3 regions of the Paeniglutamicibacter antarcticus genome follow, and region 2 is predicted to be linked to each of the others. Evidence: predicted binding sites of a transcription regulator. Region 2 holds the regulator's gene; each other region holds the start of a gene.
The links. Region 2 encodes LexA, which represses DNA repair genes until DNA is damaged. Its sites were predicted from a motif close to TCGAACANNTGTTCGA; they were not measured.
Positions count from the first base shown of each region.

Region 1: ruvA (Holliday junction branch migration protein RuvA) is a predicted target of LexA. The motif match lies at 8,347-8,362, and genes of this name have one in related genera.
Region 3: ABEA12_RS18120 (DNA polymerase III subunit alpha) is a predicted target of LexA. The motif match lies at 8,881-8,896, and genes of this name have one in related genera.

Region 1 is NZ_BAABLK010000023.1:99,786-110,313, forward strand. It holds gene ABEA12_RS07070 (MFS transporter) at 1-193, shown strand, start outside; gene ABEA12_RS07075 (RelA/SpoT family protein) at 514-2,805, opposite strand; gene secF (protein translocase subunit SecF) at 3,044-4,027, opposite strand; gene secD (protein translocase subunit SecD) at 4,020-5,753, opposite strand; gene yajC (preprotein translocase subunit YajC) at 5,970-6,410, opposite strand; gene ruvB (Holliday junction branch migration DNA helicase RuvB) at 6,601-7,659, opposite strand; gene ruvA (Holliday junction branch migration protein RuvA) at 7,669-8,286, opposite strand; gene ruvC (crossover junction endodeoxyribonuclease RuvC) at 8,436-9,044, opposite strand; gene ABEA12_RS07110 (YebC/PmpR family DNA-binding transcriptional regulator) at 9,054-9,809, opposite strand; gene pdxT (pyridoxal 5'-phosphate synthase glutaminase subunit PdxT) at 9,812-10,483, opposite strand.
Region 2 is NZ_BAABLK010000091.1:44,994-55,521, forward strand. It holds gene infC (translation initiation factor IF-3) at 1-735, opposite strand, end outside; gene ABEA12_RS17085 (DUF1844 domain-containing protein) at 1,063-1,428, shown strand; gene ABEA12_RS17090 (MFS transporter) at 1,559-2,914, opposite strand; gene ABEA12_RS17095 (SseB family protein) at 2,911-3,825, opposite strand; gene priA (bifunctional 1-(5-phosphoribosyl)-5-((5-phosphoribosylamino)methylideneamino)imidazole-4-carboxamide isomerase/phosphoribosylanthranilate isomerase PriA) at 4,124-4,867, opposite strand; gene ABEA12_RS17105 (hypothetical protein) at 4,932-5,081, opposite strand; gene hisH (imidazole glycerol phosphate synthase subunit HisH) at 5,085-5,720, opposite strand; gene hisB (imidazoleglycerol-phosphate dehydratase HisB) at 5,721-6,341, opposite strand; gene ABEA12_RS17120 (histidinol-phosphate transaminase) at 6,463-7,578, opposite strand; gene ABEA12_RS17125 (LysM peptidoglycan-binding domain-containing protein) at 7,695-8,099, opposite strand; gene lexA (transcriptional repressor LexA) at 8,387-9,106, shown strand; gene ABEA12_RS17135 (ATP-dependent DNA helicase) at 9,229-10,528, opposite strand, start outside.
Region 3 is NZ_BAABLK010000094.1:5,625-16,152, forward strand. It holds gene ABEA12_RS18090 (hypothetical protein) at 1-433, shown strand, start outside; gene ABEA12_RS18095 (transposase) at 730-1,569, opposite strand; gene ABEA12_RS18100 (hypothetical protein) at 1,658-1,861, opposite strand; gene ABEA12_RS18105 (hypothetical protein) at 2,687-3,124, opposite strand; gene ABEA12_RS18110 (type 1 glutamine amidotransferase domain-containing protein) at 3,578-4,351, shown strand; gene ABEA12_RS18115 (hypothetical protein) at 4,482-4,982, opposite strand; gene ABEA12_RS18120 (DNA polymerase III subunit alpha) at 5,123-8,695, opposite strand; gene ABEA12_RS18125 (dihydrolipoyl dehydrogenase family protein) at 9,006-10,370, opposite strand; gene ABEA12_RS18130 (hypothetical protein) at 10,493-10,528, opposite strand, start outside.

The sequences.
Region 1 (10,528 bases), on a different contig from region 2:
GCCTGCACAGTATGGAACGGCAAGCGCCGTATGGAACATGGGTTTCGATGCGGGAACCGGTGTGGGCTCTGTCCTCGTCGGAGCGTTGGCAGCAGGCTTCTCATTCCCTACGGCATTGCTGGTCACTGCGGGGATCTCGCTGGCAACCTTGCCGTTGGCACTCGCGCGCGGGCCCAAGTCCCCCTTGACATGATCGAGGTGGCAACACAGAGCACCGACAAGCCCGCGGCATTCAACGACCACTGCATTGCCAGAGAGAACGGGTGTAACCTACCCGGTGCCGGATTGCCTTCTTCCGTCCATGGGCGGTGGCTGTTGTTCACCTCACCCAGCCTGGTGCGCTGTGCGACACAACTCGGCGTACACGTGGCACCACTACGGACCAAGCTACATGCCCCATGTACCGCTAGGGCCTTCCCCCCGATCGGATCCCCCCTGGCTCATTACCCTGCCCGCGCATGCAACGACTTCGAAAGCCCCACGCACGAATTCCAAATACCCCGATGTCCGGCACTAGGAGCGGCGGTTGCCCCCGGAGGTGCGGTACACGTCATACACCCCATCGATCCGTCGCACGGCGTTCAACACGTGGCTGAGGTACTTCGGATCACCCATCTCGAAGGCGAACTTGGAGAAGGCCACCCGGTCGCGGGAGATGGTGACGCTGGCCGCCAGGATGTTCACGTGGTTCTCAGAAAGCACCCGGGTCACATCCGAGAGCAGCGACTTGCGATCCAGTGCCTCCACAAGGATCTCGACGAGGAAAACGCTTGACTTCGTCGGGGCCCATTGGACCTCGACCAACCGGTCGGGCTGGTTTTCGAGTTCCTTGAAGTTGACGCAGTCGGTGCGGTGCACCGAGACCCCGGAGCCCCGTGTGACGAACCCGCGAATCGGATCCGGGGGAACCGGGGTGCAGCAGCGGGCCAGCTTGGCCAGCACTTCTCCGGCACCCGGGACAATGACCCCGGCATCGGCGTTCGAGGCCCGCACCGGAGCGTCGAAGATCGGGGTTTCCTCCAGCACCTCCGCGACGGTACCGTTTTTTCCGCCCACCATGGCGGAGAGGTGCTCAATGACGTTCTGCGCGGAGGTGTGCCCGTCACCGACAGCCGCGTAGAGGGCGGAAATGTCCTGATGGCGCAGCTCCTGGGCAACAGCGGAGAGCACATCGTGGGTCATGAGCTTTTGCAGCGGCAGGTTGTTCTTGCGCAGCGCGCGGGTCAGCTGCTCCTTGCCCTTTTCAATGGCTTCCTCGCGCCGTTCCTTGGTAAACCACTGGCGGATCTTGTTCCGCGCCCGGGCGGACTTGACGAAGCCTTGCCAATCCTGGCTGGGACCGGCGCCTTCGGCCTTGGAAGTGAAGACCTCTACCATGTCCCCGTGGTCCAATTCGCTGTTCAGCGGCACCAGCTTGCCGTTGACCCGTGCACCGATGGTGCGATGCCCTACATCGGTGTGCACCGCATAGGCGAAGTCAACGGGTGTTGATCCGGCCGGAAGAGACATGATCTGTCCCTTGGGCGTGAAAACGAAGACCTCGGCGGTGTTGATCTCGTAGCGCAGTGAGTCCAGGAACTCGTTGGAGTCCGAGGTCTCCTTCTGCCAGTCCATGAGGCTGCGCAGCCAGTCCATGTCCTGCTGCTCCACGGAGCCGGCATCCTGCCCGGCACCATGCTTGTACTTGAAGTGCGCCGCAACACCGTACTCGGCACGCTGGTGCATGTCGATGGTGCGGATCTGGATTTCCACCGGTTTGCCGCCGGGGCCAATCACCGTGGTGTGCAGGGACTGGTACAAGTTGAACTTGGGCAGGGCGATGTAGTCCTTGAAACGCCCAGGCAGCGGGGTCCACCGCGCATGCATGAGGCCAAGCACCGCATAGCAGTCCTTGACGGTGTCCACCAGCACGCGAACACCCATCAAGTCATGGATGTCATCGAAATCCTTGCCGCGCACGATCATCTTTTGGTAGATCGAGTAGTAGTGCTTGGGCCGGCCGCTGACAGTGGCCTTGAGCCGCGCGGCGGCAATGTCCTCGGAGATGGCGCCGCGCACCGTGGAGAGATACTTCTCGCGCTCGGGGGTCCGCTCCCCCACCATGCGCACGATTTCCTCATACACCTTGGGGTGCAGAGCGGCAAAGGACAGGTCCTCCAGCTCCCACTTCACGGTGTTCATGCCCAAGCGGTGGGCCAGCGGGGCAAAGATCTCCAGGGTTTCGCGAGCCTTCTTGGCACTGGATTCCGGGGAGACGTAGCGCCAGGTGCGTGCGTTATGCAGGCGATCAGCAAGCTTGATCAGCAGCACCCGGATGTCCTTTGACATTGCGATAACCATCTTGCGCACGGTCTCGGCCTGCGCGGCCTCGCCGAACTGGACCTTGTCGAGCTTGGTGACCCCGTCGACGAGCTTGGCGATCTCGTCGCCGAATTCCTTGGTGAGCTGCTCCAATGAGTACTCGGTGTCCTCGACGGTGTCATGCAACAGTGCGGCGGCCAGGATGGCACCGGTCATGCCCATCTCGGCAAGGATGGTGGCCACCGCCACCGGGTGGGTGATGTAGGGATCCCCGCTCTTGCGCTTCTGGCCCTCGTGGCAGCGTTCGGCCACGGCATAGGCCCGGGCCAGCAGATCGATATCGGCCTTGGGGTTCTGCGCACGCACCGTGCGCAGCAATGGCTCGAGGGTCGGTGGCTGTGCCGTGCTGCCGCGCCCCGCCAGACGAACCAGCCTCGAAATCGTACCGAGCTTGGCTGCGGGATTCGGAGCCCCTGGCACCATGGCACCGTTGTTCTCCGCCATCAGATGCCTCCTCTCAATCGGGCTCCGTTGTGGTGGCGATTGCCGTACCCGCTTAAGGGGTTTGCTGCATCCGCCCCGGGCGCAAACCCCGGGCGTGCCTCTGGCAACGAATTAACGTCCTGTGTCCTCTTGCTAGGTTATAGCACTGCGGGAGCGACGAACGACGGCGGGGTACCGGAGTCAACCTCCGGTACCCCGCCGTCGTTGTGCCGATCCACGGACCGCCAGCAGTGCGGGTCTAGGCGTTGGCCAATCGGCCCTGCTCGATCTTCTTGTTGTGGGCCAGGACATCGGCGTCGTTGTGGCGCAGCCACGAGTACAGCGGTGCCTGGGTGAAGATCGTTGCCAGGGTGCCGACGATGATGCCGATGAACAATGCCAGCGACAGGTCCTTCAACGTGCCGGCACCCAGCAGGTAGGAGCCAATGAACAGGATCGAGGCCACCGGAAGCACGGCAACCACCGAGGTGTTGATCGAGCGCACCAAGGTCTGGTTGATGCCCAGATTCACCAGTTCCTCGAAGGTGCGCTTGTGTTGCTCGGTGAAACCGGCCGTGTTTTCACGGATCTTGTCAAAGACAACCACCGTGTCATAAAGCGAGTAGCTCAGGATCGTCAGGAAGCCGATAATCGCGGACGGCGTGACCTCGAAACCCGAGAGCGCATAGACGCCCGCGGTGATGACCACCACAGAAAGCAGCCCGATGATCGCGGCAAGGGACATCTTCCACGTCCGGAAGTAGATGGCCATCAGCAGCGCGACGAGCACCACGAACACCACAAGCCCGATCAGCGCCTGCTTGGAAACGTCCGCGCCCCAGGTCGGGCCCACGAACGTCGAGGTGACTTCGGCCTTGGTGACACCGTAGGCAGATGCCAGGGCCTCCGCGGCGGACAGCGTCTGGTCATCGCTGAGCTTGTCCGTCTGCACGCGCATGGTGTTCGGGGCAATGTTGGTCACGCGTGGGTGGTGGTCTGGCGCGATATCAACCACGGCTTGTTCCCCGACGGCGATATCGACGTGGTCGACCTTGGAAATGGTGAACTCGGATCCGCCGCGGAACTCAATGCCGAGGTTGAACCCGCCCTTGACCACGGGAACCAGGATGGAAAGAAGGACAAGGACCGCCGCAACGACGAACCAGGTTTTGCGCTTTCCGGTAAACGGGTAGGACCGCTTTCCGGTGTAGAGCTCATTGCCCCACGTTGCGAGACTAGCCATTTGAAGAATCCTTATCCGCACGTTCGTCTTGCTTTCTCGGCGCCGCGGTACCTACCGCGGCCTTGCGTCGCTCGGCAATGGTCTGCCGGCGTTCGGCCTCGCTTGCTGCCTTTGCGTTCTTCTTCCCGCGTGCTGCCTCGGCCTCCGTGCTGAAGCTGCGGACCTTGCCGGCGCCCTGGTATAGCGGGACGACACCGAGCAACGACGGGTCAAGACCGGAAAAGCGGTGGCCTTCACCGAAGAACTTGGTCTTGGAGATGATCTGCAGGATCGGGTGGGTGAGCAGGTAGACGACAATGATATCGACAACGGCCGTCAACCCGAGGGTGAAGGCGAAGCCACGAACGTTGCCCACGGCAACGATGTACAGCACGATCGCAGCGAGGATGTTAACGGCCTTGGCCGCAAGGATGGTGCGTTTGGCGCGCTTCCAACCGATCTCAACAGCGGAGGGCAACGGGCGACCGTCACGAAGCTCGTCACGGATGCGTTCGAAGTAGACGATGAACGAGTCGGCGATCAGCCCGATGGACACGATCAAACCGGCAACACCGGCCAGCGAGAGCCGGTAGTTCATCGACCACCCCAGCAACACCAGTGCAAGGTAGGTCAGCACACCCGAGACCAGCAGCGAGACGATGGTGACCAGTCCCAGCAGGCGGTATTGGAAGATCGAGTAGACGGCGACCAGGAACAGGCCGATCACGCCTGCGATCAGGCCGCTGCGCAACTGGTCGGAACCCAGGGTCGCGGAAATCTGCTGCTCGGACTGGATTTCGAAGCTGATCGGCAGTGCGCCGAACTTCAGCTGGTCGGCCAGTGCCTTTGCGCTCTGCTCGGTGAAGTTACCGGTGATTTCGGCTCGCCCGTCCGGGATCACCGAGTTGGTGGTAGGAGCGGAGATCACGGTGCCGTCAAGCACGATCGCGAACTGGTTCTGGCTGCCCTGAAGAGTAACCAGGCGCTGGGTGACCTCCGCGAAGGAAGCCTTGCCGGCGGAGTTGAACTCGATGTTCACGCCCCACTGCCCGGTCACTGCGCCCTGTTGGCCGCGGGACATCCCGAATGACGCATCGGAGATGTCGGCTCCGGGGACCTCGACGGGGCCCAGGATGTACTTCGCCCCGACATCGGGGTCGCAGGAGATCATCGGCTTGGCCGAGTCATGGGTTTCCTCGGCGCCCTGGCCGAGTTCGGAGGGGCAGTCATAGCTCTCGAACTGCTTGTAGAGCTTTGCGTCGATCCAGTTCGTGTCCGAGGCGTTCTCCGGCTCACCGGTCGGCTTTGGCAGATCCGCCTTGGGAAGGCGCTCCCCCTCGGGAACCGCGGTGAACGGCCCTGACAGGATCACCGGGCGGAACTCCATGTTGGCCGAGGCCTGGATCAGTTCACGGGTGCGGGCATCGGGGACACCTGGCATCGAAACAACGACGTTGCGCCCCGACTGTGTGGTGATCTCCGCTTCGGAGACACCTGTTCCGTCCACGCGCTGGCGGATGATCTCCACGGCCTGGTCCAGTTGCTCCTGCGTCGCAGCGGCACCGCCCTGCACCCGTGGTGCCAGGATCATTTGCGTACCGCCCTCAAGGTCGAGAGCCAGCTTGGGCGAGAACGCCGCCTTCCCGCTCAGCACTCCGGTAATCAGGATCACGGCGGAAATAAGGAAGATAACGCCGAGCCACAGCAGGGATTTTCGTGCCTGCTTGATCGGACCAGTAGATGACATCGTGGGGCTTTCTGGTTGTTCCGTCTCCCATGAAGGGGACGAAGATTCCGCGGAAAACCCGGAGCACGTCCCACCCAACGCGCAATGGGCGTGGTACGGTGCGCTCCGGGCCGCTTGATGAAGGTCAATGGCCAACCGGTCATGCGTCCGCAAGCAGGGGCATGCAATAATCCGGCTGGTGCTCACTGCCCGTTGCCGGGCGTGAAAGAGCCGTGTCTAGGCCTTGGGGCCGTTTTCCTCGTTTTTGAGGCGGCGCAGTGTCTCTTCGGGGGTTTCACCCTCGTTGCCCTGCACTTCTTCAGCGCTCTCAACCGATGCGGAGGTCAACGACGAAGCATCGTCGGGGATCTCCATGGAGGGGGTCTCGGGGGCAACGACCTTGGCAACAACCTGGGAGTGCACGGTGACGAAGCTGCCCGGGGAGACTTCCAGGACAATCTTGTTCTCGTCGGTGTCGATGCTGGCAATGGTGCCGAAAAGACCGAACTGGGTCATCACCTCGGCGCCGACGGCCAGATTGGATCGGACCTGTTCCTGGGCCTTGGCTGCCTTCTTGCGGCCGCGCATCATCATGAAGATCAGCAAGCCGAAAGCGGCAAGCATGAGCAGGATGGTCGGGTCAAAACCACCACCTCCGCCGGTAGCGGGTTGGGCCAATAGATTTTCCGTCACTTGTAAATACCTGTTTCTCAGTCAATGTCAACGGCGCGCGGCATCGTTATAGCGCAGCCGGTGGGCTCATCCATCCTATAGGCAGTTGCCCGGCAAACCCTGCCCATCGGCGGGATTTAGCCTGCCAATCTGCCTTGAATCCCCGGCGGTGACACCCTGAGGCGTTCGCTCAGGGCTAATCCTCGTCCTCGTCGTCGAGCTCAAAGCCGGCACCGCCGGCAAAAACGGCATCCGCCGGCATGCGAAGGCCCAGGTGCTTCCATGCTGCAGCCGTAGCGATACGACCGCGGGGGGTCCGCCCCAACAACCCTTCCCGGACAAGGAAAGGCTCGGCGACGGTTTCCACGGTCTCCGTCTCCTCCCCGACAGCGATGGCCAGGGTCGAAAGACCAACCGGCCCCCCGCCGAACTTCGTGCACAACGCATGCAATACACCACGGTCGAGCCTATCCAAACCGCGGGCGTCGACCTCATACATCTCCAGGGCCGCGGACGCGGCGCGCGCGTCGATGCTCTCGAGCCGGTTCACCAGTGCCCAGTCGCGCACCCGGCGCAAGAGCCGGTTGGCGATGCGGGGGGTGCCACGCGAGCGGGAGGCGATCTCGAAAAAGGCGGCGGAGTTGACCTTCAGGGAGAGCATCATCGCCGAGCGGCGCAAGACCAGCTCGAGTTCCTCCACGCTGTAGAACTCCAGGTGTCCGGTGAAACCGAACCTGTCACGCAGCGGGCCCGGGAGCAGACCGGCACGCGTGGTGGCACCAACAAGGGTGAAGGGCGGGATCTCCAAGGGGATGGCGGTGGCACCGGCCCCCTTGCCCACGATGATGTCAACGCGGAAATCCTCCATGGCCATGTAGAGCATTTCCTCTGCCGGACGGCTCATCCTGTGAATCTCGTCCAGGAAGAGCACCTCGCCTTCGGTGAGCGAGGAGAGGATCGCTGCCAAGTCCCCTGCATGTTGGATGGCCGGACCGGAGCTGATGCGCAAGGGCGCGTTCATTTCCGCGGCAATGATCATCGACAGGGTGGTCTTTCCCAAGCCCGGGGGGCCCGAGAGCAGCACATGGTCCGCGGTGCGTTCGCGGATCTTCGAGGCTTCAAGGACCAGCGAAAGCTGCTGGCGAACCCGCCCTTGGCCCACGAAGTCATCGAGGTTCTTCGGGCGCAGGGTTGCCTCGAGTACCCGCTCCTCGGGCTCGGAGCCGGCATTCGTCAACGCACCGGTATCTGTCATGTCCTACTCCTAGTTTCCGGGCCGGTTCCCGCGTCCCAACGAACGCAGCACCGCCCGAAGGATTTCCGGCACGCTGCCGGTGGCGACCAACTGCGGTTCGTTCTTAGCCAGGGCTTCAAGGGCCTTGAGTGCGTCTTTTTCTGTCCAGCCCAATCCGGTGAGCGCCTCGATGACCTGAGGCTCCCATGAGGAAGCGGCCGTGCTTCCTGCCGGGACGGGGGCGCCGGTGGGGGTAAGCTTTCCGGAAAGTTCCAGCACGATACGCTGGGCTCCCTTGGGTCCGATGCCCGAGACCTTGGTGAAGGCCTTGGTGTCCTTGGTGCTGGCGGCGATGCGCACCTCCTCTGGGCTGTGGACCGAAAGAATCGCCAGGCCGGTGCGCGGGCCGATGCCCGAAACCCCGGTGAGCACCTCGAAGACTTCGCGTTCATCGGCGCTGGCGAAACCGAAAAGCGTCATGGAATCCTCGCGGACCACCATGGAAGTGTGGATCAAAGCCTCGCGGTCCACCTGCAGGTCGGCCAGCGTCGCAGGGCTCGCCTGGATCAACATGCCGAAGCCTCCGACCTCGATGACCGCACTGTTCAGGTTGACTTGTTGCGGCGTGCCTCGCAGCGTACTGATCATCTGGGATGTCCTCCGTGGTGCCGGGCTGGGCGTGCGAGGCTCATCGAGCACGCAAGCCATGCGAATATATCTACGAACAGCTTACAGCTTCTGCGGGCAGGTTTGCGGACGCGCCGCCACCGGATCCCGGGGCACCGCGAGCCGGCGGGCTAACGCACCTTCGCCGAACGCGCCTTGGCCTCGGCAGCGATCCATGCGCGCTGGGCCGGTGTCAATCCAGAGGATCCTCCGGCGGGCCGGGGTGCGGAGGCGGAAGCGGCTGCCCCTGCAGCGCCGAACGCCGCTCCGCGCCAGCCATGGGTGATGGCCAGGGCTGCCGCGTCGGCGGCATCGGCCGGGGACGGCGGCTCATCCAGGCGCAGGATCTTGGCAACCATCTTGCCCACGGCGTTCTTGTTCGCCGAGCCCGATCCAGTCACCGCAGCCTTGACCTCAGTGGGCGTATGCAATGCCACCGGGATGTTTCTGCGTGCCGCGGAAACGATCACCACGCCCGAGGCCTGGGCGGTGCCCATCACCGTGCTGACGTTCAGCTGGCTGAAGACCCGCTCCAGGGCAACGACGTCGGGCTTGTGCTCATCGAGCCACGCGTCGATGCCATCGGCGATGGCCAACAACCGTTGGTCAAGCGGGGTTCCGGGATCGGTTCCCACCACCGTGACATCGACGAGCGTGGCCCGGCGGTTGGGTTCGACGTCGACCACGGCCAGCCCGCAACGGGTCAGTCCGGGGTCGACACCCACCACTCTCAATGCCATGGAAGTGGACTAGTCCTCTTCGAGTTCTGCCATGACCTCGGCACTGATGTCGGCGTTGGAGTAGACGTTCTGCACGTCGTCGAGCTCTTCCAATGCATCGGCAAGCTTAAGGAACTTGCGGGCCGAGGCGGCATCGAGCTGTACGTGCAGCGAGGGAACGAATTCGATTTCATCGGTCTCGTATTCGATCCCGGCTTCCTCGAGTGCACTGACGACGGCGCGCAGGTCGGTCGGTTCGCTGTGGATCTCGAAGTTCTCCCCGGCCTCCTTTATTTCGTCGGCCCCAGCATCGAGCACCGCCATGAGCACGTCATCCTCGGTGAGGTCCTTCTTCGGCAGCCCGACAACTCCCTGGCGGGCAAACATGTACGCCACAGAGCCGGGGTCCGCAACCGTGCCGCCGTTGCGGTTGATCGCCAGGCGCACCTCTGAAGCAGCGCGGTTCTTGTTGTCCGTCAGGCATTCCACGAGAAGCGCCGAGCCCTGCGGTCCGCGGGCCTCGTAGATGATCTCGGTGTAGTCGATGACTTCGCCGGTCAGACCGGCGCCGCGCTTAACGGCGCGGTCGATGTTGTCGGCGGGTACCGAGGTCTTCTTGGCCTTGGAGACCGCGACCTCAAGGCCCGGGTTCCCGGCCATGTCGGCGCCGCCGGCGCGGGCCGCGACCTCGATGTTCTTGATCAGCTTGGCGAACGATTTGGCGCGCCTGCTGTCCAGGATGGCCTTCTTGTGTTTTGTGGTTGCCCATTTGGAGTGGCCCGACATGCTTACGCGTCTCCTCTGATCATCTGAATGAAAAGTTCGTGGATACGGCGTTCCCCGCCCACCTCTGGATGGAAGGAGGTCGCCAGCAATTTCCCCGAACGTACTGCGACAATTCTAGCCAACCGAACCCCATCACCGCCCAAGGGCGTGTTTCCGGCGGGGATCGTGGCCAATACCTCTACTCTTTCTCCCACGCTGCTCACCCAGGGTGCCCGGATGAAAGCGGCGCGAACCGGTTTGGCCGCCTGGTCTGGATCCTGGCTGGGAAGGACGTCAAGTCCCTTGAAATCCAGGTCCACTTCGAACGAATCGATTTGTCTGCCGAAGGCGTTGCGCTTGACCACCATATCGATTCCCCCGAAACTTTGCTGGGGGTCGCCCTTGAGATTGGTGGCAGGATCGGCAATGGTGTCGGCCAGCATGATCATTCCGGCGCATGAACCATAGACCGGGAACCCCTGGGCGATCTTGGCCCTAATGACCCCGTCGAGCCCGGAGAACCGGGCCAGCTTGTCAATCACCGTTGATTCACCTCCCGGGATAACCAGCCCGTCGAGTCCTGCCAGCTCATCGGCCACCTTCACCGGCTGGGCAACTGCACCTAGTGATTCAAGGGCCCGGCGATGTTCGTTGACATCCCCCTGCAGGGCAAGAACCCCAATTTGTAGTACCACGGTGGATCACTTCCTGCTCAGGTGATAAAGGATCGAGTGTCCCTG
Region 2 (10,528 bases):
AGCCTCGCGGGCCGGTGCTGCCTTGACGGGGGCCTTGGCCACTGGAGGGACTACCTTGGGTGCTGCTGCTGCGGCGGCCTCTTCGGCTGCTGCTTCCGCACGCACCTTGGCAAGCTTTTCCATGATGTCGGATTCGATGACATCGGCGACGGAGCCGCCTACCTCGCCCTGGGGCTCGGAGGTATCGATCTTCGCCTTGGGGTTGGCTGCCTTGGCCTTGTCCGCATCGCGCTGTTCCACGCGGCGGGCTTCGGCCTTGGCCTCCGCCTTGTTCTTCAGCGGGCCGACAACCATGACCATGTTGCGGCCATCGATGCGGGGACTTGACTCCACCGCGCCGACTTCGGCAACCGCCTCGGCAAACTTGTTCAGCAGGCGAATGCCCATTTCGGGACGCTGCTGTTCACGGCCGCGGAACTGGATCATGGCCTTGACCTTGTCACCGGCTCCGAGGAAGCGAAGGGCGTGCCCGACCTTGGTCTCGTAGTCGTGCGTGTCGATCTTCAGACGGAAGCGAACTTCCTTCAGGATCGTGTTGGTCTGGTTCTTGCGAGTTTCGCGAGCCTTGACGGCAGCCTCGTACTTGTACTTCCCGAAGTCCATCAACTTGCAAACGGGAGGTTTCGCGGTAGGCGCCACCTCCACGAGATCAAGGTCGGACTCGACGGCAAGACGAAGAGCATCCTCAATACGGACAATGCCAACCTGTTCACCGGCAGGGCCGACAAGCCGCACCTCTGGGACGCGGATTCGATCATTAATGCGTGGATCGCTGATTAGTTGCTCCTGAGTAGTTCGTAGTTTCAGGCCCCCGCAACAAAAGGAAAGGCCCTCGGCTGCTGGTGCAGGCGAAGGCCACAAACTCGATTGATGAAGTATCATCTAGCCAACCAATCCCGCGGGAAAGTTTGGCGCCGAATCTACCCGGCCGCCTGAATCGGCTGCTGCGGGTGGGAGTGGCCTCCACTTGCGTACTGATCCCATGCATGCCTGGTCGCTTCACCCTTTCGGACGTCACGGCCAAATACACGGATTCAGTCGGTCTATGGAAAGCTTAGCAGTATGAGCACCCCTGAAACCAATCCGGACTCCAACAACGCCACCAACGAAATTCGCGACATAGCCGAAGTGGCCGCCGTTGAAATCATCACCACCGCCGCCGTGCACCTCATGAGCGCCGCCGCAGTCAAATGCGGTCTGGCCGAGGGCCCGGACGCCGAGGAACTCAAGGACCTTGACGAGGCGCGCAAGCTTATTACCGCTTTGGCCGGCTTGGTCACCTCAGCTGCCCCGGAAATCGGTTCACAGCACGCTGGCCCGTTGCGCGATGGCTTGCGCTCGCTGCAGCTGGCTTTCCGCGAGGCCTCGGCCTACCCGGACGAGCCGGGCAAGGGCCCGGGCGAAAAGCTCACGGGGCCGGTGAACTAGCACCCGCGGTTTCCACCGGAGAGCGCAACGCCAAAGGCCGGTCGCGGCCGAGAGAAATCACATAGCCAGAAACAGTAATGCCCCGCCACCGGTGGGGCATTACTGCATTCGCGGACCTTTGCCCTCGTGATCAGTCCTCGGCAAGAAGCGTGCGCACACGGCTGCGCGCTCGCCCACGGGCCCGCCGGCGACGGAGCTGCTGGGCGCCCAGGGCCACGGCACAAATGACGGCGCCGATCACGCCGACCGTGATGAATCCGGCGTTGGCACCGAACCCGTCCACTGTGGCGCCGGTAATCGGGGAACCCAACGCGGTGCCGCCGGTCAGCGCCGAACCGTACCATCCCATGGCCTCTCCCCGTCGCTTCTCCGCCACCAAGTCCGTCAGCCACTCCGAGGCAGCGGAGAGCACCGGGGCGCAGAGCATCCCGGAGGGGATCGAAAGCAGCGCCAAGGACCAGGTGTCCGTGGCAAAGGCCATCGGGATGGTCAGCACCGCCATGGCCAGCAACAACACGATGGGTGAAACACGCCGGCTCAGGCTGCCGTAAACCAGTCCCCCAAGCAGTGAGGCCCCGCACCAAAAAAGGAACACGATGCCAAGCTGTCCCTCGGACTGGTGCTCCTCAAGCAGCGAAAGGATCCCGACCTCCGTTCCCGAGAGCACCAGGCCTGCGCCCGATGAGGCGATGAACACGGCAATGACCGAGGCACTGATCCAGCCGAACTTGTCCCGGAAGTCCTCCCCGTGCGCCGCGATCCGCGCCCGCGTCGACTTGGCGCCGGCAAGGATCAGTTCGCCCTCGACACTGGCCAGGCCTCCTGGACTCGCGGCAATCAGCGAGGCCTCGGCGCCAAGGCGCTCCTCATGGGGATTCGGCTTCTGCGCTACGGCCCCGGGCTGGTCCGAGCGCGTGGGTGGATTCAGGATCATCAGTGCCAGCCCGCTCAGCGAGGCGGCCGCCGCGATCCCGATCATGCCGATGGTGGTGTCCAATGAAGTGGCAACGATGCCTGCACTTGCGGGCCCGACGATGAAGACCAATTCGGTGGCCATCGCATCCAGCGCGAACGCCGATCGCCGGTTGTCCCCCGTGGTCATCACTCCCAGGGAGGTACGCACCACGGAGAAGACGGGAACCGAGAAAAGCCCTCCAAGGAACACCAGGGGCAAAATCCAGGTGAAGGACACCTGCGGGACAATGCTCCATACCACCGCCTCGGCGATGACCGAGGGGATCAACGCACGGCGAAGGCCGTAGATGTCCACGATGTGCCCACGCCAAGGAGCACCCAGCGCGATGCCGATGGTCATCAAGGCGACAACAAGTCCTGCCGAACCCCAGTCTTGGCCCAGGTCGTTGACCAGGTGAAGCAGCAGGAGCATTCCGACCGCGGAGTGCGGAAGCCGGGCCACCATGCCGATCAGCAGCAGGGGCGCTACCCCGCGTTGCTTCAGAAGTTGGCCATAGCGACCGAACTTCATGAGGGCATGCCGGAACCGGATTCAGGATTGGACTTCAGCGCGACCTCGAGCGAGTCGACGTTTTGCACGAATTCTTCGATGGCGGAGAGCTTGGCATGGATCCGGGCGACGCATTCGCGGGCCTCGGCTTCCTCGATGCCAAGGGCGAAGGTGAACTCGAGACGCAGTTCCGGGCCCGGGCCCCCGCCGAGCACGGCGGTGCCCTCGGCCGTGCGCGTGGCCACCCCGTGGCCGGGTTCCATATGGATCGAGGCTAGAGCGTCCTCGCTCAACGCCTGCTCGGCCACCACGGCGGCAAGGTCCTCGTTGAGGTAGCTGGGGATCCATTCGCGTTGCTGGGCCAGTGCCCACAGGCCCGGTCGGCGCAAAACAAAAGTGAAGTCGGCGCCCGGGTCCAGCACCAACAGATCTGCTTCCTCGCTGACGGCGGAAAGCGCGGCGCGCGGCGCGTATACGGCCACTGGCCTGGCCTCGGAGTGCCAGGCCTGCAGGTTGTCCACGCTGCTGAAGATGGGCAAGGCGGTCCGTCCGTCCGGTGCGGTGAGCGTCACCAGCGACATGTCTGCTTCCTTGTCCTCGGTGACGCCGTGTTCACCCAGGCCGCCTTCGGCCAATTGGGCAACCACTGCGATGTAGACGCGTGTTTCGGCCAGTGCTGCCTGGACCAGCTGTTCGCTGCCCGTACCCGATTTCAGGGCTTCGAGGGCGGATTCGAGTTTCGCGTCGATCAGCCCGTCGTCGTTGTCGAAGTTGTGCAACGGGTTGCCTTCACCGCTAAGGTCCCGTCCGTCCCAGCTTTGGCCCGCGGAATCAGTTCTGCCGCCGGCGCGTGAAAGGGCCGCGGCGATATGTCCGGGCAGGTGTCGTTCGGATTCCTGGTTAAGGGGGGAAGAAGGAGAATTCGCGCTCATGTGTTCATGCTATCTCGCGCCAAGTCCGCGGGCCGATCCCCCGGCGGGCATTGCCGGTGTCCGGCCCCATGTGTCCCGGGGAGTACCCCGGGGATCGGGTAAATTACCTAGTGTGGCTAAGCTCGCCCTAGGTGCGCTTCGTTCGCGGTTGGCTGCTCCTGGGCCCGTGGCCCGTGGCCCGGAACATCGTTCTTGGGCATCTTGCAGAACGGAAGCAAGACTTCAGGCAGGGTCGCGGTGCGGTCCTGCCTGAAGTCTTGGTGACTATTGGCTGCCCGGGAGGCAGTTGGTCTTCGTCTTATCGACGGCCTGCAACATCAAGGGCTTCGCCCATGGTGAACTTTCCTGCGTACAGGGCCTTGCCAACGATTGCACCCTCGACGCCGTTGGGGACCAGTTCACGCAAGACGCGCAGGTCCTCAAGGCTTGAGATTCCGCCGGATGCGATCACTGGCTTGGAGGTGCGCTTGCACATCTCGGCCAGCAGTTCGACGTTGGGTCCGCGCAGTGTTCCGTCCTTGGTCACGTCCGTGACCACGTAGCGCGCGCAGCCGGCCTCTTCGAGCCGCGCCAGGACTTCCCAGATGTCCCCGCCTTCCTTGGTCCAGCCGCGGCCAGAGAGCGTGGTGCCGCGCACGTCGAGGCCCACTGCGATCTTGTCCCCGTGACGGGCGATGGCACGGGCGGTCCACTCGGGGTTTTCCAGGGCTGCGGTCCCCAGGTTCACTCGGGTCGCCCCGAACTCGAGGGCGCGCTCGAGGGATTCATCGTCGCGGATGCCGCCGGAGAGCTCAACCTTGATGCTCAGTTCCTTGGCGATGCGTCCGAGGATCTCGGTGTTGTGGCCACGGCCAAAGGCAGCATCGAGGTCAACCAGGTGCACCCATTCGGCACCGGCGTTCTGCCACGACAGGGCCGCCTCGAGCGGATCTCCGTATCCGGTTTCGCTTCCGGCCTCGCCCTGGACCAGGCGCACGGCTTCGCCGTCGGCCACATCAACGGCGGGCAGCAATTCCAGGATGCTGTTTTTGTTCTCTGTCATGATCGATCCTTAGGTTCTGTGTCGGCGCTCGGCTGGGCAGCAAAACATGCCCGCCGGCCTGTGGTTAAAGCGTGAGGACGTAGGCTCCGAAGAGCGCCACACCTGCTAGCGCCCATGCGGTGATGATCCAGGAGATGTGTGCGCGTTGCTGGCGCATGGACAGCGCCCCGCCGCCCAGGATACCGGCGACGCCCATGAGAATGACTGACCACATGATCTAGAGGGTCTCCAACCAGTTGCGCAGCAAGCGAGCACCCGCATCCCCGGACTTCTCCGGGTGGAACTGCAGGGCGCACAGCGGACCGTTTTCGATGCCCGCGATGAAAGGGACCCCGTGCTCGGCCCAAGTGACCTGTGGCGGGGTCATCTTCGGTTGGGCGACCTCGAAGTTCCATTCCTGTACGGCGTAGGAATGCACGAAGTAGAAGCGTTCGTTCTCGATCCCGGCAAAAAGCTTGCTTCCTTCGGGCGGTGTGACGGTGTTCCACCCCATATGCGGGATGACAGGGGCCTTGAGCAACTCCACGGTGCCAGGCCATTCGCCCAGTCCCGGGGTGCGTATCCCGTGTTCCACTCCTTCATCGAAAAAGACCTGGTGTCCGACACAAACACCGAGGACCGGTCGGCCCCCAGCGATTCGGCGTCCGATCCAACGTATCGCCCCGACGTCCTTGAGCGCCTGCATGACCGCGGCGAACGCGCCCACCCCGGGAACAAAGAGCCCGTCGCATTCGGCGATGTCCTCGGGCTTGGCCGAGAGCTTTACCTGTGCACCGGCGGCTTCGAGGGCTCTGACCGCGGATCGGACATTGCCCGATCCGTAGTCCAGGACCGTGACGGTCTTCGCTGCCATCTACAGCGCGCCCTTGGTGGAAGGAATGGCATCGCCGATGCGCGGGTCCGGTTCCACTGCCTGGCGCAACGCCCGGGCAAGGGCCTTGAACTGGGCCTCGACGATGTGGTGCGGGTCGCGGCCGGCGATCACTGTCATGTGCAGGCAGATCTGTGCGTGAAGAGTCAGCGATTCAAAGATGTGGCGGGTCAGCGAACCGGTGAAGTGTCCGCCGATGAGGTGGTACTCCTGACCTGCGGGTTCCCCGCCGTGCACCAGGTAGGGCCGGCCGGAGATATCAACGACGGCGTTGGCCAGCGCTTCGTCCAGCGGGACGGTGGCTTCGCCGAAGCGGCGGATCCCGGCTTTGTTGCCCAGTGCTGTGCGCAGCACCTCGCCAATGGTGATGGCTACGTCTTCGACGGTGTGGTGGGCGTCGATGTGGACGTCGCCGGTAGCACGCACGGTGAGGTCGATCAGCGAGTGCTTCGACAGCGCGGTCAGCATGTGGTCGTAGAACGGGACGCTGGTGCTGATTTCGGAGCGGCCGGTGCCGTCCAGATCGAGTTCGACAAAGACGGAGGACTCGCTGGTGACGCGTTCGAGGCGAGCGCGACGACCCGTGAGTAGTTCGGCAGACATGCACATTCCTTTGGATCAGGCGTTGAGAGTGGGGATGGCGGACAGTGACTGCGATGGGTCCCGGGTTCTGGAGGTGGAATCCTCCGTGCCGGCGGTTAGCGCCACTGTGTCAAGTTTAGCCCTAGAGCGTGTGAGGACCCTGATGGAGCAGTTCCTCGAGACGAACCAGGAACGCGGTGGTCTCGGCCTCGGTGCCAGCGGTGACCCGCAGGTGGCCCGGAATCCCTACATCGCGGATGATGACCCCCGCTTCCAACAGGCCTTCCCAAATGGCCTTGGGGTTCGCAAGTCCGCCGAAGAAGACGAAATTGGAGTCGCTGGAAGCTGGCTCCAGCCCCATGCGGGTCAGTTCGTTGACGATACGGTCACGTTGGACCTTGATTGCCTCGACGTTGGCCAGCAGTGCATCGACGTGTTTCAACGCGGCGTTCGCTGTTGCCTGGGTGATCGCCGAGAGGTGGTACGGCAGGCGGACCAGCCGAATGGCGTCGGTGACTTCAGGCGCTGCGGCAAGGTAGCCCAGGCGGGCACCGGCCAAGGCAAAGGCCTTGGACATGGTGCGCGAAACTATCAGCCGCTCACGCCCCGGCAGCAGCGAGAGCGCCGAGGCCGTTCCCGTATGGGCGAATTCCGCGTAGGCCTCGTCCACGATCACGATCGCGTGGCTTGCTTCCCCGGCTTCGTAGACGGCCTCAACGACATCCAGACCCAGCGCAGTGCCGGTTGGGTTGTTCGGTGAGCACAGCATGACGATGTTCGGCGCAGTCTCGCGTACCTGGACCGCGGCGTCGGCTGCGGAAAGCCCGTAGCACTCGGTGCGAACCCCGGCCACGTAGGTGGTGTCGGTTCCGGAAGCCAGCAGCGGATACATGGAGTAAGTGGGAGGGAATCCCATGACGGTGCGTCCTGGACCTCCGAAGGCCTGCAGTATTTGCTGGAGGACCTCGTTGGAGCCGTTGGCCGCCCAGACATTGTCCGCTTCCAGTCCGTGGCCAAGGTAAGCGGCCAGTCGCTCGCGTAGTTCGGTGAACTCACGGTCGGGGTAACGATTCAGGCCAACGGCCGCTGCAGAGACTTCTTCCACAATCGCCCGATGGACCTCGGCGGGAAGCGGATGAGTGTTTTCATTGACGTTCAGCTGGATGGGTACGTCAATTTGTGGTGCACCGTAGGGTTTGAGACCTTGGAGATTCTCTCGCAGGGGCAGATTTGCCAGGCGATTTAGCCGTTCATTCACCGCTCAAGTCTACGGTGGCTTCCCGCCCTCCAAGAATCAGCGCCGGCACCAAGGGTCATAATCCGTTAGCAATGCGGAGGTGCAGCGTAGTTCCGCACCCTTTGGGTTAACAATCTTCAGCTTCCGATGGGAACGAAGAGTTCCGCTCCCGGCTGCAGTACCGAGCTGTTGAGGTTGTTCAGATCACCGATCTGCTGCACGGCATCGCGGGGTTCGAGCTGCGGGGCAAATTCACGAGCCAATCCCCAGAGGGTGTCCCCCTCGATGACGGTGACGCTTAAGGCGTCAACGCCAACCGGGTTCACGTCCGAGGCATTCGCGGGTGACAGGAATACGCCCAGGAGCATCAATGCCACGACGCTGATAAGAAAGATTGGTAGTCCAATAATCACGAACTTGCCGCGGCGGGTAAGTCGCAAAGGAGCGAGGTCGGATTCGTTTCCCTGTGCTGAACGCGGAGCAGGGATGTAGTCGGGGGACGTAATTAGGTGGAGCGGGGCCGAGAGAGCAGTGCTTGCCATGTCTTTGCCTTTCCTCTGAATTCACTTGTTCGACGAGGGCATGTGGCCCAGACTCGAACAGGAGACTGTTATTAGTACAAATCTTTCGAAGATATGTTCGTAGTGCGTAGGTTATTTCTAGCACCTTTCGACGACACGTGTCCATATATGTTCGAACAAATCTTTGAAAGTAGTGTCTTTATCTACTAAGCTTGGAGTCGTGAAGCGATGTATTTACTACATCAACACACACCTACAATTTGCGGCACGCGCGGGCACCCCGCGATGATCGGGATGAGGCACTGACAATGACGACCGAAGAACGAACCCCTCGACGCGACGCGAAGAGTCTGACGATTCGCCAGAAAAAGGTCCTCGAGACCATCCAACGTTCCGTAAGTACCAATGGCTACCCGCCGTCGATGCGGGAAATCGGGGATGCCGTTGGGCTCGCGAGCCTTTCGAGCGTGACCCACCAGCTCAGCCAACTCGAGAAGCTCGGCTATATCCGCCGCGATCCACGTCGGCCCCGCGCCATGGAGATCCTGCTTCCGCTCCAGCTCAAGGGAGAATCAAAGCTGCAGTTGGTAGAGGGCGGTACGGAGCTCAAGGCAGCGAACGGAATGAACGTCTCCGAGCTGACAACCTCTGCGGACACCGCGATGGTGCCATTGGTAGGGCGCATCGCCGCCGGTGGACCAATCCTCGCCGACCAGGCTGTGGAAGACGTTTTCGCCCTCCCGCGCCAGTTGGTGGGACACGGAGAACTTTTTATGCTCAAAGTCAGCGGAGATTCGATGATTGACGCCGCCATTTGCGATGGCGACTGGGTGGTTGTCAGGCGCCAACCTACAGCAATCAACGGAGACATCGTCGCGGCACTTCTCGATGACGAGGCCACAGTAAAGACTTTCCGGCAGCGGGACGGCCATACATGGCTCTTGCCTCAGAACTCCCGCTACGAACCGATCCTGGGCGATTCCGCCACGGTGATGGGCAAGGTCGTATCGGTCATGCGTTCGATCTAGGAACGCACCCAGGAACACATCCCCCCGCAAATACCAGAGGGCCGGTCAACTTGACCGGCCCTCTGGTATTTCGCTCCTCAGGGGCGTACGTCCTCCACGAAGCAGGAGATGGCAAGACCAACCTAGCCTTCGGCGAGCCTTTCAAGGGCCGCAATAACCGTGGGTTTGTCGGGGGTGGCCCACAGTGGCGGCAACGACGCCCGCAGGAATGTTCCGTACCGCTCGGTGGCCAAACGTGAATCAAGCACGGCGACCACGCCCTTGTCATTTACCGAGCGGATCAGACGTCCCGCCCCCTGCGCCAGACGCACAGCAGCGTGGCTCGCGGCCACTGCCATGAACCCGTTGCCACCGTGCTTGGCGACATCACGGCTGCGTGCCGAGGACAGCGGGTCATCGGGGCGCGGGAAGGGTATTTTGTCGATGATGACCAACCGGCAGGCGTTGCCGGGCACGTCCACTCCCTGCCACAACGTCATCGTGCCAAACAAGCAGGTGTCCGGCTCGGCGGAGAACTGGTCGACAAGGGCCTTCATGCTCGATTCGCCCTGGCACAGGATTGGGATATCCAGCCGCGCCCGCAGGATCTCGGCGGCATCCTCGGCCGCCCGGCGCGAAGTGAACAGTGCCAGCGCCCCTCCGCCGGAGGCGTTGATCAAATCCTCGATCTCGCATAGTGTTTCTTGCGACATCTGGCGCCCTGGTTTGGGCAGGTGCTTGGCGACATACAAGATGCCTTGCTTGGGATAGTTAAAGGGGCTTCCCACATCGACACCGTTCCAGGTCGGCGCCCCGTCCCCGACCAGCCCCAAGGTGCCCGCAACCGGCTCGAAGGCCGCGCCGATGGCCAGTGTTGCACTGGTGAGAATCACGGTACGGCCGTCGAAGAGGCCCTCCCGAAGCTTTCCGGCCACCGAGAGCGGGGCCACGTTCAGGGTCGGCTGGGTGGACTCGTCAGGTTGCACGTATCCCTCCCCCGCAGAGAAATGGCCGGGCCTGGAGGCCCAGATGACTTCGCGCTCCTCGGTCATCTCAAGCATCTTGTTGCATTGCTCCACCAGGTACATCACCTGGGAGCGTGCCATCTGGCGACCGCCGTCAGCCGGTGCATTGGCTTCGGCCTTGGAATCGGAGAGCACCACCCGCGCGGCCTCGGAGATCTGGTTGAGCGCCGATTGCTGTTCCTCGTTCAGTCCCTTGGCCATGAGTCCGGTGGGAACGCCTTCGAGGGACCGGGCCAGTGCCTTGGCCCCCTGGTTCAGCGCGTCGACGCTGACCGAGCAGTGCTTGCGCGCGGCCGAGGCTGCTGTCTGGACCATGGTCACCGACAGGGGCCGCGTCACCGAACTGGTCACCCTGTCCTGCAGCTCGTGGGCTTCGTCAATGATGACGGTGTCGAAATCCGGCAGTACTGCGAGGCCT
Region 3 (10,528 bases), on a different contig from region 2:
GGATTTTCTCGACCCAGCACTCGCTGGTCAACCTGACATCCGGGAGCGCGGCGTACGCCTGGAGATCCGGCCTATGGCGGTGGGCAGCATCGCCACGATCTATTCCTCGCCCGCGCTCTCGTTGAAACCAGCAATCATTCGTATCGATATGCTTGAATCAGCGCCGCATAAAGCCGACCGCATGCACTTTCATCCCGGCATGGTTGACGGGGAGCCAGAGGAGAGAACCTTCGACGAGAAGATGGGTGATAACCCCATCGACTGGCTGCGCTCGTACCTGGAACAACTCCATGACTGGGTTGGGCAGACCGACGGCTGCTCAATAGCTCATGCCGCGGAAGCCATCACCCGGGAAACAGCGGAATTACTTGACAAGGCCCGTCAGCCGTGGCCCGAGGTTGCCCACGATGAGCGTGGCCTGGTGGTTGGCTGATATGTACCTGAGTTTGTCAAGGGGCAGAGAAGAACGACTCCGGGCCAGCAAATGCCTGGGGTCGTTCTTCATGTACCGCTGCGGCAGTTGAAGGTGTGGGCGCGTCTTTCGACAACGAGGTCAATGCTAATATGCGCGGGTTGGGTACCGCATGACAATTGTTCGGCAGGAACATATCGAGGTCTAGATGCGGGCGTCGCCGGAACTTGCGTTCGGGCTGTTCATAGCCAAATGTCGAGTTAGCTCCGCGTGCTGCCCTCTTCGCCTTCAACGGACCGCAGGGTACGTCTGTGGGATCAAGCCACATGCATGGCAGCCTCCGTGAAGATCGGTTCCCGGGCGGCCTTCTTTTGCAAGGGTGCCGCCACGGACCAGCACCAGCCGGCCAACTCGCGGGCGACCGCAGTGTTCGCCTTCACACGCATCTTCGCGCGCTTGTTGAACTGCTCCCAGACGCGGTGCAACCGCCGGTTTCCCTCCAGGGCCCGGGCCCTGGAGGCCGAATCGACCAACTGGAACTGCTTCACCAGACGGGCCCCGTGACGCGCATACGGTCGGTCATGCAGCCCGGCCGTTTCCACCAGCAGGCGCCGGACGTAGGTGTTCCCGGCCTTGGTGATCGAGCCTTGGCTTCGGGTGAGGCCGGAGTAATGCTCGGAGGGCACCAACCCGACGTAGGAGCCCAGGGAGGATCCGGTGAACCTCGTCCAGTCCCCGATCTCCACGGCCAGCCCGAACGCGGTGGTGACGTCGATTCCGCGGAAGCACATCAGCGCGTTGATGACTTCTTGGTATTCGCAGGTCTGGATCTGCGCGATGATTTCGGTTTCCAGGCGTTTGAGGTGCTCCTTGAGCATCCCCACCAGCTCCAGGTCGGCCTCCAGGGTGAGCTGGGCAGTCTTGTGTTCGAAGTGCTGCCGGCGCAGCCACTCCAGATGCTGGCGGGTCCAACGCGACTTCTGCGGATAGTAGAGGCCGTGACGCAGGATGAAGGCATTGACCCGTTGCTTGGCGTGGGCCAGTTCCTTGGCGGCCTTCTCCCTGGCCCGGGATAGGTCGCGCAGGGCTTCCTGCTCCTGGGTGGGCACCCGGACCCGGGTGACTTCGCCTAGGGACAGCATCTTGGCAAGGTTCAAGGCGTCACGTTTATCGTTCTTAATGTGGTCTCCGGGGCCCGCATGAGCTTCGAGGGGGCCGCGATGAGGCAATCGACTGCGTGGTCGGTCAGGAACCGGGATAGGCCATACCCGGTGGGCCGGCCTCGTAGACCACCTGCACCGGTGCGGCAAGCGTTTGGATCCAGGCAAGGACAGCGACCGGGTCGGGGTTCATCTTGGCGCGGATGACCTCCCCGGTGGCTGTGTCCAGAGCACATGCAACGATGGTTTTGGCATGGACATCGAGTCCAATAAAGGTACGCTCAAACATGTCGGGACCTCCCGAGTCTCAAATGCGGCACTGTCAGTCAATACCCGTTCCCGGGAGACCGAAGGGGTTTTTGGTACTGGGTAATCCCCGAAAAATTGATGCCGTGTGGGTCCCTACCCCTTCACCTCATATTGTCTAGGCCGAGGGCACCTTGCGTTCCTGTTTCTGCGTGTACTCGGTAGCGGAAGGTGTAGCTGGATGCTTCGGCAACAGAACCATCAAACGAACGCTCGCACGATGGAACGGATAAGCGGTCACTATTCCTGGAAGTGGCCTCTTGAACGTGGGCCAGAGGAATGTGGCAAAATGCCTAACAGCAACCTCGAGAAAATGTCTGTGAGTTGCCATGCTGGTGTCGGGGCTTGCCAGCGCGGACTTTTTGACGGCGCTTCGTTTCGGCTCCGCTTCCGCGATCTTTGTTTCCCCCGGGCGATGGCGGCATCACCTCCTTCGCTGTCCTCGGTATTGCGGCTTCCCCGCTACTCGGTGAATTCATTTCGGGAGAATTCTAAGGAACCACTGAACTCCAGGCAACGCCGCTGAAGTACACCGTTTACCACGGGAACGCGATGGGTGGCAACCGGAAACTGATCGAAGCTATCGAGCTAAATGACAAGCTGAGGATACAGCCTGCAGGTCGGGACCCGCTACGCGGAGCAACCGAAATGCGCCTCACCACCAGGAAGATCCAAGGCCCAGAGCCAGAAGACTGAACTCCTCCGCGAAAGCGTTGGCCGCAGCGCCCGGGTTGGCCATGATCCACGGATGCTTGCGATGTTCGCGGGCCAGACCGGTGCCTCTGGCTGTGAATCCAGACGCCCCAACCTATCGTTGGCAACTGGACTGAGGCAACATCCCCCAGCGTCCCCGAGCGTGGACTAAGGCCCTGCCGGCAGCAGTGGCTGTCCAGATTCCGACGCCCAGGAATATCGGCGAACCGAGGATGCCACACCAGAAGCTTCTCTCGATGGAGTTCTCAGGAAACAGCACCGCGATGATTGCGGCCGCGCTCAGGAGCGCACCTGCCAAATACAGCACCGGTTGCCCGAAGACGGGTGCAAGCGCCAGGAAATGAATGCCGACGACGACCAGCACCAGCGGTGCGATGAGGTCAGTGCGCTCGGCGCGAATGGCTAAGAAGGCCAGAAGACCCGCAAGGATCATTTTGGCCCAGAACACGATGATGTAGACCAGTAATGCCGTTGTTCCGCTACGCAGTGCAGTTGGCATGTTCCAGCGGTTGATCGCCATCGGAATGCTCACCGCGGCAAGGACGAGACCATCCAGTCCCAGCAGCCCGAGAACGACACGCCACCACCACTGTTCCGGAGGGCCTGCCTACGCCCAGCCTGCCTAAGCGAAACACGCGATACCGAAAATCGCCCCGATCATCACCAGATCACGTGGATATTCCAGTTCAGCATGGTTCCCTCCGCCACCCACGATGCTCACCGCACGGGTCGATGGGAATGCCAAACAACCATGTGCAACGTGGCGTGATTTCACGTATCCGGTTTGCCGGCCGAAAAGGGGTTGAGCACCACCCCAACGCGGGGGCGAATCCGTTTTCATAACGGTGGCTCAGGTGTCTTTCGACTCCCTGATGTGTGGTTTTCTACATTCACGCCTGTATCGATCGTGTCGGGGCTTCGGGCAAGAGACTAGGCAGGTTGTGAGAAATTCGCCTAGGGTGGGAACGGACGAAAGGAGCATTTCATGAAGAAAATCCTCATGGTACTGACCAGCGTTTCCGAGATCGGCAATACGGGAGAGAGCACCGGCTACAACGTGGCCGAGGCTGCACACCCTTGGAAGGTCTTCAAGGATTCAGGGCATTTTGTCGACTTCGCGTCCATTAAGGGCGGCCAGCCCCCGCGCGACGAAGTGGATTCGGAAGATCCCATCCAGGTCGCCTTCACGGAGGACGAGACCACGCGAGCCGGCCTGTACAACACGGCCCGCGTCGAGGTCGTTGATCCCGACCAGTACGATGCTGTCTACCTTGTGGGAGGCCACGGCACCATGTGGGACTTCCCGGACAGCGAAGGCCTTCAGAAGCTCGTGGCCAGCGTCTACAACTCCGGAGGCGTAGTGGGCGCGGTCTGCCACGGACCCGCCGGCTTGGTGAACGTGGAACTGGACAACGGGTTCCGTCTGGTCGAGGGCCGGCGAGTCGCGGCGTTCACCAACGATGAGGAGGTTGCCGCGGGCAAGGACAAGGTCATTCCGTTCTTCCTGGCGGACCGACTCGAGGAACAGGGCGCCACTCACGTCCCGGGCGATGTCTTCGAGGAGAACGTCGTGGTGGACGAACGGCTAGTGACCGGTCAAAACCCTGCTTCTGCAGCCGGTGTGGCCAAGGAGATGGAGAAGCTGCTGGCCGAGGTCATCCACCAGGAAAAGGCCGAGGAACAGCACGACTCGGAGGCACTGCGCGCGGAAAAGGACGCCGAGAAGGCGGCCGCAGAAGCAGCAAACACCGAACACTAACGTCAGCAACACGCTGAAATTGACGGTCGTCCCATGCCGGGGCGGCCGTCATTCTTTATTTCGGACCAACTTGCGTCTCTTTGAGCACAGCAGGGCCACTCCCTTCGCCGCGCCAAGTGGGTTCCGCGCCCTAGGCGCGGGCCTGGACAAGATTTGCGAACGGCAACCTGCCATGGTGTTGTCGGAAGACCACATGCAGATTCGCCTGAACCGTATTGATCTCTTCGTCAGGGAACTCCTTCCAGGCAATCAGGAGGTCTCCGGCATCCGCCAGTTGCCAGATCAGCCGACCGTCCCAGTGCCCCGGCGGCTTTCCTTTTCCGAAGTCCACGAACTCTTGGATCTGGCGTCGGAGCCCCCGGTTTCCCTTGCTGCCGGGACCGGCCTTGCCGATGAACAAGATATCCGCGTCTGCAACCCATTCAGCACAAAGCCCTGCTTGAGGCAAGGTGGGGTTCTTCTTCTTGAAGATCCCGGCGGTGCTTTTGGTTAGGAACCGTGGGTCAAACCCCTCGGGACGCAGCACGGCGAATACCCCCGTGTGTTGTGGAATTCGGTTGATCTCCAGGGCGGTGATTGGCCTAAATCCGGTGAACCCGTCATCTTTGAGTGCTTTTTTATTCAACGGCATTGCATTCCTAAGATCTGGGTGGCGCGATTGCTGCGGAGGCTCTCACGTGGGTGCAGTGACTTCGCACCTACGATGCTACCCGTCCGGGGGTTGCGCACTTTTATCCCTTGCCCCGTGGAAGGTGGTCATCCCGGCCGCGCTCAGGCACCCAGGTGTCCCCTGGTATCCAGCCCCTCGTCCGCCATGCGCTGGGCCAGTGACTTGCCGGGCTGCGCCATGACGGGCTTGGCTGCGGAGGATCCGAAACTCTCGTTGCGTGCCCGGGCGGGATTGTTCAGGTACCCCGGGCCGGGCAGCAGGGACTTGGCCGAGAGGTCCCAAGCATCAAGTGCCTGCAAGCTGATCCCGCGCGGCCCGGTGCGGCGGGTGAGCCCGTGGACCAGCAACAGCCTGGTGGAGAAGAGCAACGGGCCGCAGCGCCTCTGGGCCTCGTGGAAGAACGTGGCATCGATGCATCCGGTGCCGTCGTCCAGCGAGATGAACACGACCCGGCGTCCTCCCCGCATCGGCGGGGTCTGGGTGGCAACCCGCACCCCGGCCACCAGCACCTCGGTGCCGTTGCGCATCGCCAGCAGGTCCTGTGAGCGCGAGACCCCCAGTGACGTGAGCAGCGGGGCATGGGAGGACATCAGGTGCGCGCTGACGTCGATGGAGAGCAAATCCAGCTCGGTGCGCACCACCTCGTCCATCGACGCAGGCTGCGCCCCGATGCCCATGGTGGAGATCTCAAGGTCCCCCAGCGGCAGGGAAAGCTGCCCGGGGATCGGCCGGTGGCGCGGTGCCAACGCCTTGGCGCCGGTGCCACGCAGGTGTGCCACCAGATCCGCCCGGTTCCCGCGTCCGGCCTGGGCCTGCAGGGAATCGAAAGCCCCTAGTGCGGCAAAGTGGTTCAGCGAGGTGCGGTTGAGTCCTGCACGCGCCCGAACGTCGGCGATCGAGTCGTAGGGCTGGCCTGCGGCCACCCGGGTGACCTCCCGCTCGGAGACCCCGCGGATCCCGCGCAGCGAAAGTCTGATCCCGTACCTCCCCGGTGGTGTGGCACCCACCGCCCGCGGAACCACCGGCAAAAGAGCCGGCGGGAGCATCCCGTCAAGATTTTCCACCTTGTAGCTCGGGGCGGAGCGGTTGATGTCCAGCGGCAGGATCGCAATGCCCATGCGCCTTGCCTCTGCCACCAGCAGCCGCTTGGGGTACATCCCCGGATCATGTTCCCATATCCCGGCCAGGAACGCCTCGGGATGGTGGGCCTTGAGCCAGGCCGAGTGGTAGGTGGGTACGGCAAACGCCGCCCCGTGCGCCTTGCAGAACCCGAAGGAGCCAAAGGCCGCCAGCGTGTCCCAGACCTCGTCGATCACCGCCAGGCTGTAGCCGCGTTCCAGTGCGCGGGAGCGGAAGAGCGACTCCACCCGGGGTTCGGCCTCAGGGTTACCCAGCAGCCGGCGGTATACATCGGCCTTGGCCAACCCGCAGCCGGTCATCACGTCCAAGGTCCGCAGCACCTGTTCGTGGAAGACGGTGACCCCATGGGTCTCGGCGAGCGCCGGTGCCAAATCCGGGTGGGGGTATTTTTCCGGTGCGAAGCCGTGGCGGTTTTCCAGGTACGGCTTGATCATGTTCGACTGCATGGGCCCGGGGCGGAAAAGGGAGATGTCGATGATGAGGTCGTTGAATTCGCGCGGGGCGAGCTTGCCGATGAGTTCGCGCTGTCCCGGGGATTCGATCTGGAAGCATCCCAGGGTGTGGGTGGAACGGATGAGTTCGAAGGTAGGTTCGTCATCCAGCGGAACCAGGGCGAGGTCTATGGCCCCGGTGGGGCCGATGTAGTCCGGTATCTGCCCGGGCACCCCTGCCCGGTGTCCCCCTGCCTTGGCCACGGAGGCCGCGTCGGGGTGGATGCGGATGATTTCCTCCAACGCGTAGGTGATGGCCGATTGCATGCGTACCCCCAGCACATCGAGCTTGAGCATGCCCATGGGGTCCATGTCGTGTTTGTCGAACTGGCTCATGGGCAAGGTGAGCCCGCTGGGCTCGACGGGGGTCCGGTGCAGCAGCCCGGCGTCGGAGAGGATGACCCCGCAGGGGTGCATGGAGATGTGGCGAGGAAGCCGATCGAGGCGCTCGGTGAGGTCCACGAGCAGGTCGAGCTGTTTTTCGGTGCCGAGCCGGTCGGCGAAGGGTGCAAGTTCGGGTTTTTCCTCCAGGGCTTCGCGGAAGGACGAGGCGGAGAAACGCCAGAGTTGCTTGGCGATCACATCGATGTCTTGCTCCTCCATGCCCAGTGCCGCCCCGGCGTCGCGTACCGCTCCCCTGGCGCGGTAGCCGTTTTGCATGCTCATGAGGCTGACGCGTTCGGCGCCGAAGCGTTCGAAGATCCTTTGGTAGATGTTGTGGCGTTGGGCGGATTCGACGTCGATGTCAATGTCGGGCAAGGTGGCACGGTCCCGGGAGAGGAAGCGCTCGAAGAGCAAGTCGTGTGCCAATGGGTTCACCTGGCTGATGCCGATGAGGTAGTTCACCAACGAGGAGGCGCCCGAGCCGCGGGCGGCGGAGCGTATACCCATGTCCGTGATCATGGAGCTGACCTCGGCGACGGTGAGGAAATAGGGGGCGAAGCCGAGGTCGGAGATGGTGGATAGTTCCATCTCCAGGCGCTGGCGCATCAGGGGGTTGTTCGCCTCGGCGGGGATCAGGCGGGTGATACCTGCCTCGGCGCGTGCGGCAAGTTCGGCATCCGGTGCTGCGGTGATCCCGATGATGTGGGCTTCGGGCACCACGGGGATCCCCCACCCGGTGTCGGCCACCGGGTCCAGGCGTGCCCAGTCGGCGAGCGCCGCGGTGTTGCGCAGCAATGTGGGCCCCAAGGAAGTCTCGGAAGCGGAACGCCCTATTTCCGTGGCGAGGTGGTGCATATGTTCTGCTGGCTTGAGCCAGCCCTGCCCGTTGGGTTGGATGTCATTGAGGGTCGACAGGGAGCTCAGTGCCCGTGCGGAGTCCAGCACATCAGCGGTTGCCGCCCCGTCGGGGTCCGTGTACCGCACGGCGTTGGTCAGCACCGGGGCGATGCCCACTGACGTGGCGCAGCGCAGCATGCGGATTGCGTGTGCGGTGCTGAGTCTCTCTCCCGGACTGTTCAGGTGTGTGGTGATTTCCACCCGTAGCGCGCTGTGCCCCAGCAGGGTGCGCCAGCTACGCAACAATGTGCGGGCCTTGGCGTAGTCGCGGTGCCCGGTTGCCAGGCCGATGTCTGAGCCTGGTCCCAGCAGGACGGTGAGCAGTGCCTCCCCGTCGCGGCCCAGTGCGTGGCTGGCCAGTTCCTCGCGGGTGATCCCAGATTGCCCCTTGGCCGCTCCGGCGTTTGTGGCTGGTTGGTGTGCGGCGGTGACCAGGTGGCAGAGGGCAGCGTACCCGGCTCCGTTGCTGTGTCCCTTGGCCAGTACCACGAGGCGCCCTGCCGTGCGCATCGGAGCCAGCTTGCCAGATGCCGCGCGTCCCGGTGTGGGCTCGAGGATGGCCAGATCGACTCCGAGGATGGGATCGATGCCGTTTTCGATGCAGGCCTTGAGGTGCTTAACGCTTCCGTAGAGACCGTCGCGGTCCGTGAGCGCCAGAGCGTCAGCCCCGTCGGCGAGCGCCGCGGCGACGAGGTCCTTGGGCCAGGAAACACCGTAGTGTGCGCTGAAGGCGGAGGCCACATGCAGGTGGGTGAAGCTCATGCGCCTGCCCCGGTTCTCTTTTGCCCATCATTCGGTGGTGCCATGATGGCGGTTCGCTCCCTCTATGATGTCTCGCGCCCTTCCCATCCCCCCTGCATGGGCAGCGCATCCGGACCTTACCTTGGTGCCGTGGTTTCCCGGTGCCCTGGTTTGTGCGGCTCCGTGGAGGGGTTGATTCATTCTATTAGAATATGTGTTCGAATCAAGCCATTTGGCCATCCCCGCCACCGGCTTCAAGGAAAAGCTTGCGACCTCCCGCCCCTGACCTGCAACGGGAAGCCCGGAGGTGAGGATTCCCACCGGCAAGGATTTATATACCTTCGTCGGTGAGGAGTTTTTCAAGGGCCACGAGATAGGCCTCGGAGTAGCTGGGGAACTGCGGCACCATGTCGCGCAACACCTTCAGCGGGACGCGTCCCCTGATGGCCATGGACGCTTGGTGGATCCACTCGCTGGCTTGCGGGGCAATGGCCCAGGCACCAATCAGCATCCGCTGGTGCCTGTCAACCAGGATGCCCATGTCCCCTCGCGGGGCCTGTTCATGGGTCCACGGCTTGACGATTGCCTCCGGCAGGTTGACCCGAACTGCCACCGCATCGATTCCACGCTCCTCGGCCGCCTCTCGGGTCAGGCCGACTGCGGCGATTTCCGGGCTGCTGAACACCACGCGCGGGATCCCGTCATAACTTGCGGTGCGATCCCTGCCCAGGATGGAGTCGGCCACGATGCTTCCTTGGTACTTGGCCACATGGGTGAAGGGCATGATCCCGGTTGCATCCCCGACGGCCCAGAGCCCTTCCTCCGCCCAGCAATGCTCATCCACACGCACGTTGCCTCGCCCGTCAAGGGTTGCCCCGGCCCGGGCTACGTCCAATCCATGGGTGCGCGGGGTTCGCCCGGTGGCGAAGACAAGGGCGTCCACAGCGATCTCTCCGCCCTCCACCAACACCAGGACGCTGGATCCGCCACCCCCGCGTCGTCCGCTGGCCACCGAGCTGTTGGTCAGCACCTTGACACCCAGTTCGCGCAGGTACTCTTCCGCGAGCGCCGAGACCTCTGGCTCCTCACGGCCCAGCAGCCTGGCACTTCGGTTCAGCACAGTGACCTCCACCCCGAAGCCGGCCAGGAAGAACGCTGTCTCCAACGCCACCGCACTGCCCCCGACAATCGCCACGGACCGCGGCAGCGTCTTGAGCGTGTAAACCTCGCGGGTGCCCCAGGCGGTGATTTCCCCGACGCCCGGAAATTCCGGGATGAACGGTTCGGTGCCGCTGGCAATGACGACGTGGTGTGCCAAGTACTCCTGCCCGTTGGCACCCACGCTCCCGGGGCCGGTGATGGTCGCCCGGGCACGCACCACGGTTGCCCCTCGTCGGGCATACCCCTGTTCCTGCGCACTGTCATCGAGGTGCCTGGCCATGTAGTCGCGGTACCCCTTGGCCTTCTCCCAGTCCAAGGCGCCCGCCGAGGCCCCGGCAACCCTGTTGGCCTCAACGTTTACCTCGGGGCCGCGCAGGATGGTCTTGGAGGGAACGCAGGCCCAGTAGGCGCATTCACCGCCAATGAGCTCGGCCTCGAAGATGACAACCTTCTTGCCGGCAGTGAGCAGCCTGTCGGCAACAACTTCGCCGCCGGGGCCCATGCCGATGATTGCGGCATCGAATACTTTTTCCATCAGAGCACTCCCATGTTCGAGTCCCTCGCGCCCTCGGTTCAGGCGCTTGCTCCCAGCCTTGCACCTGGGCTGGGCAACGGCCATGGTCCACGATCGTCCAATCGCCTCCCCCGCCCATGCCCCTACGCACTTTCCAGATAGGCTTGGGGCATGCGAAT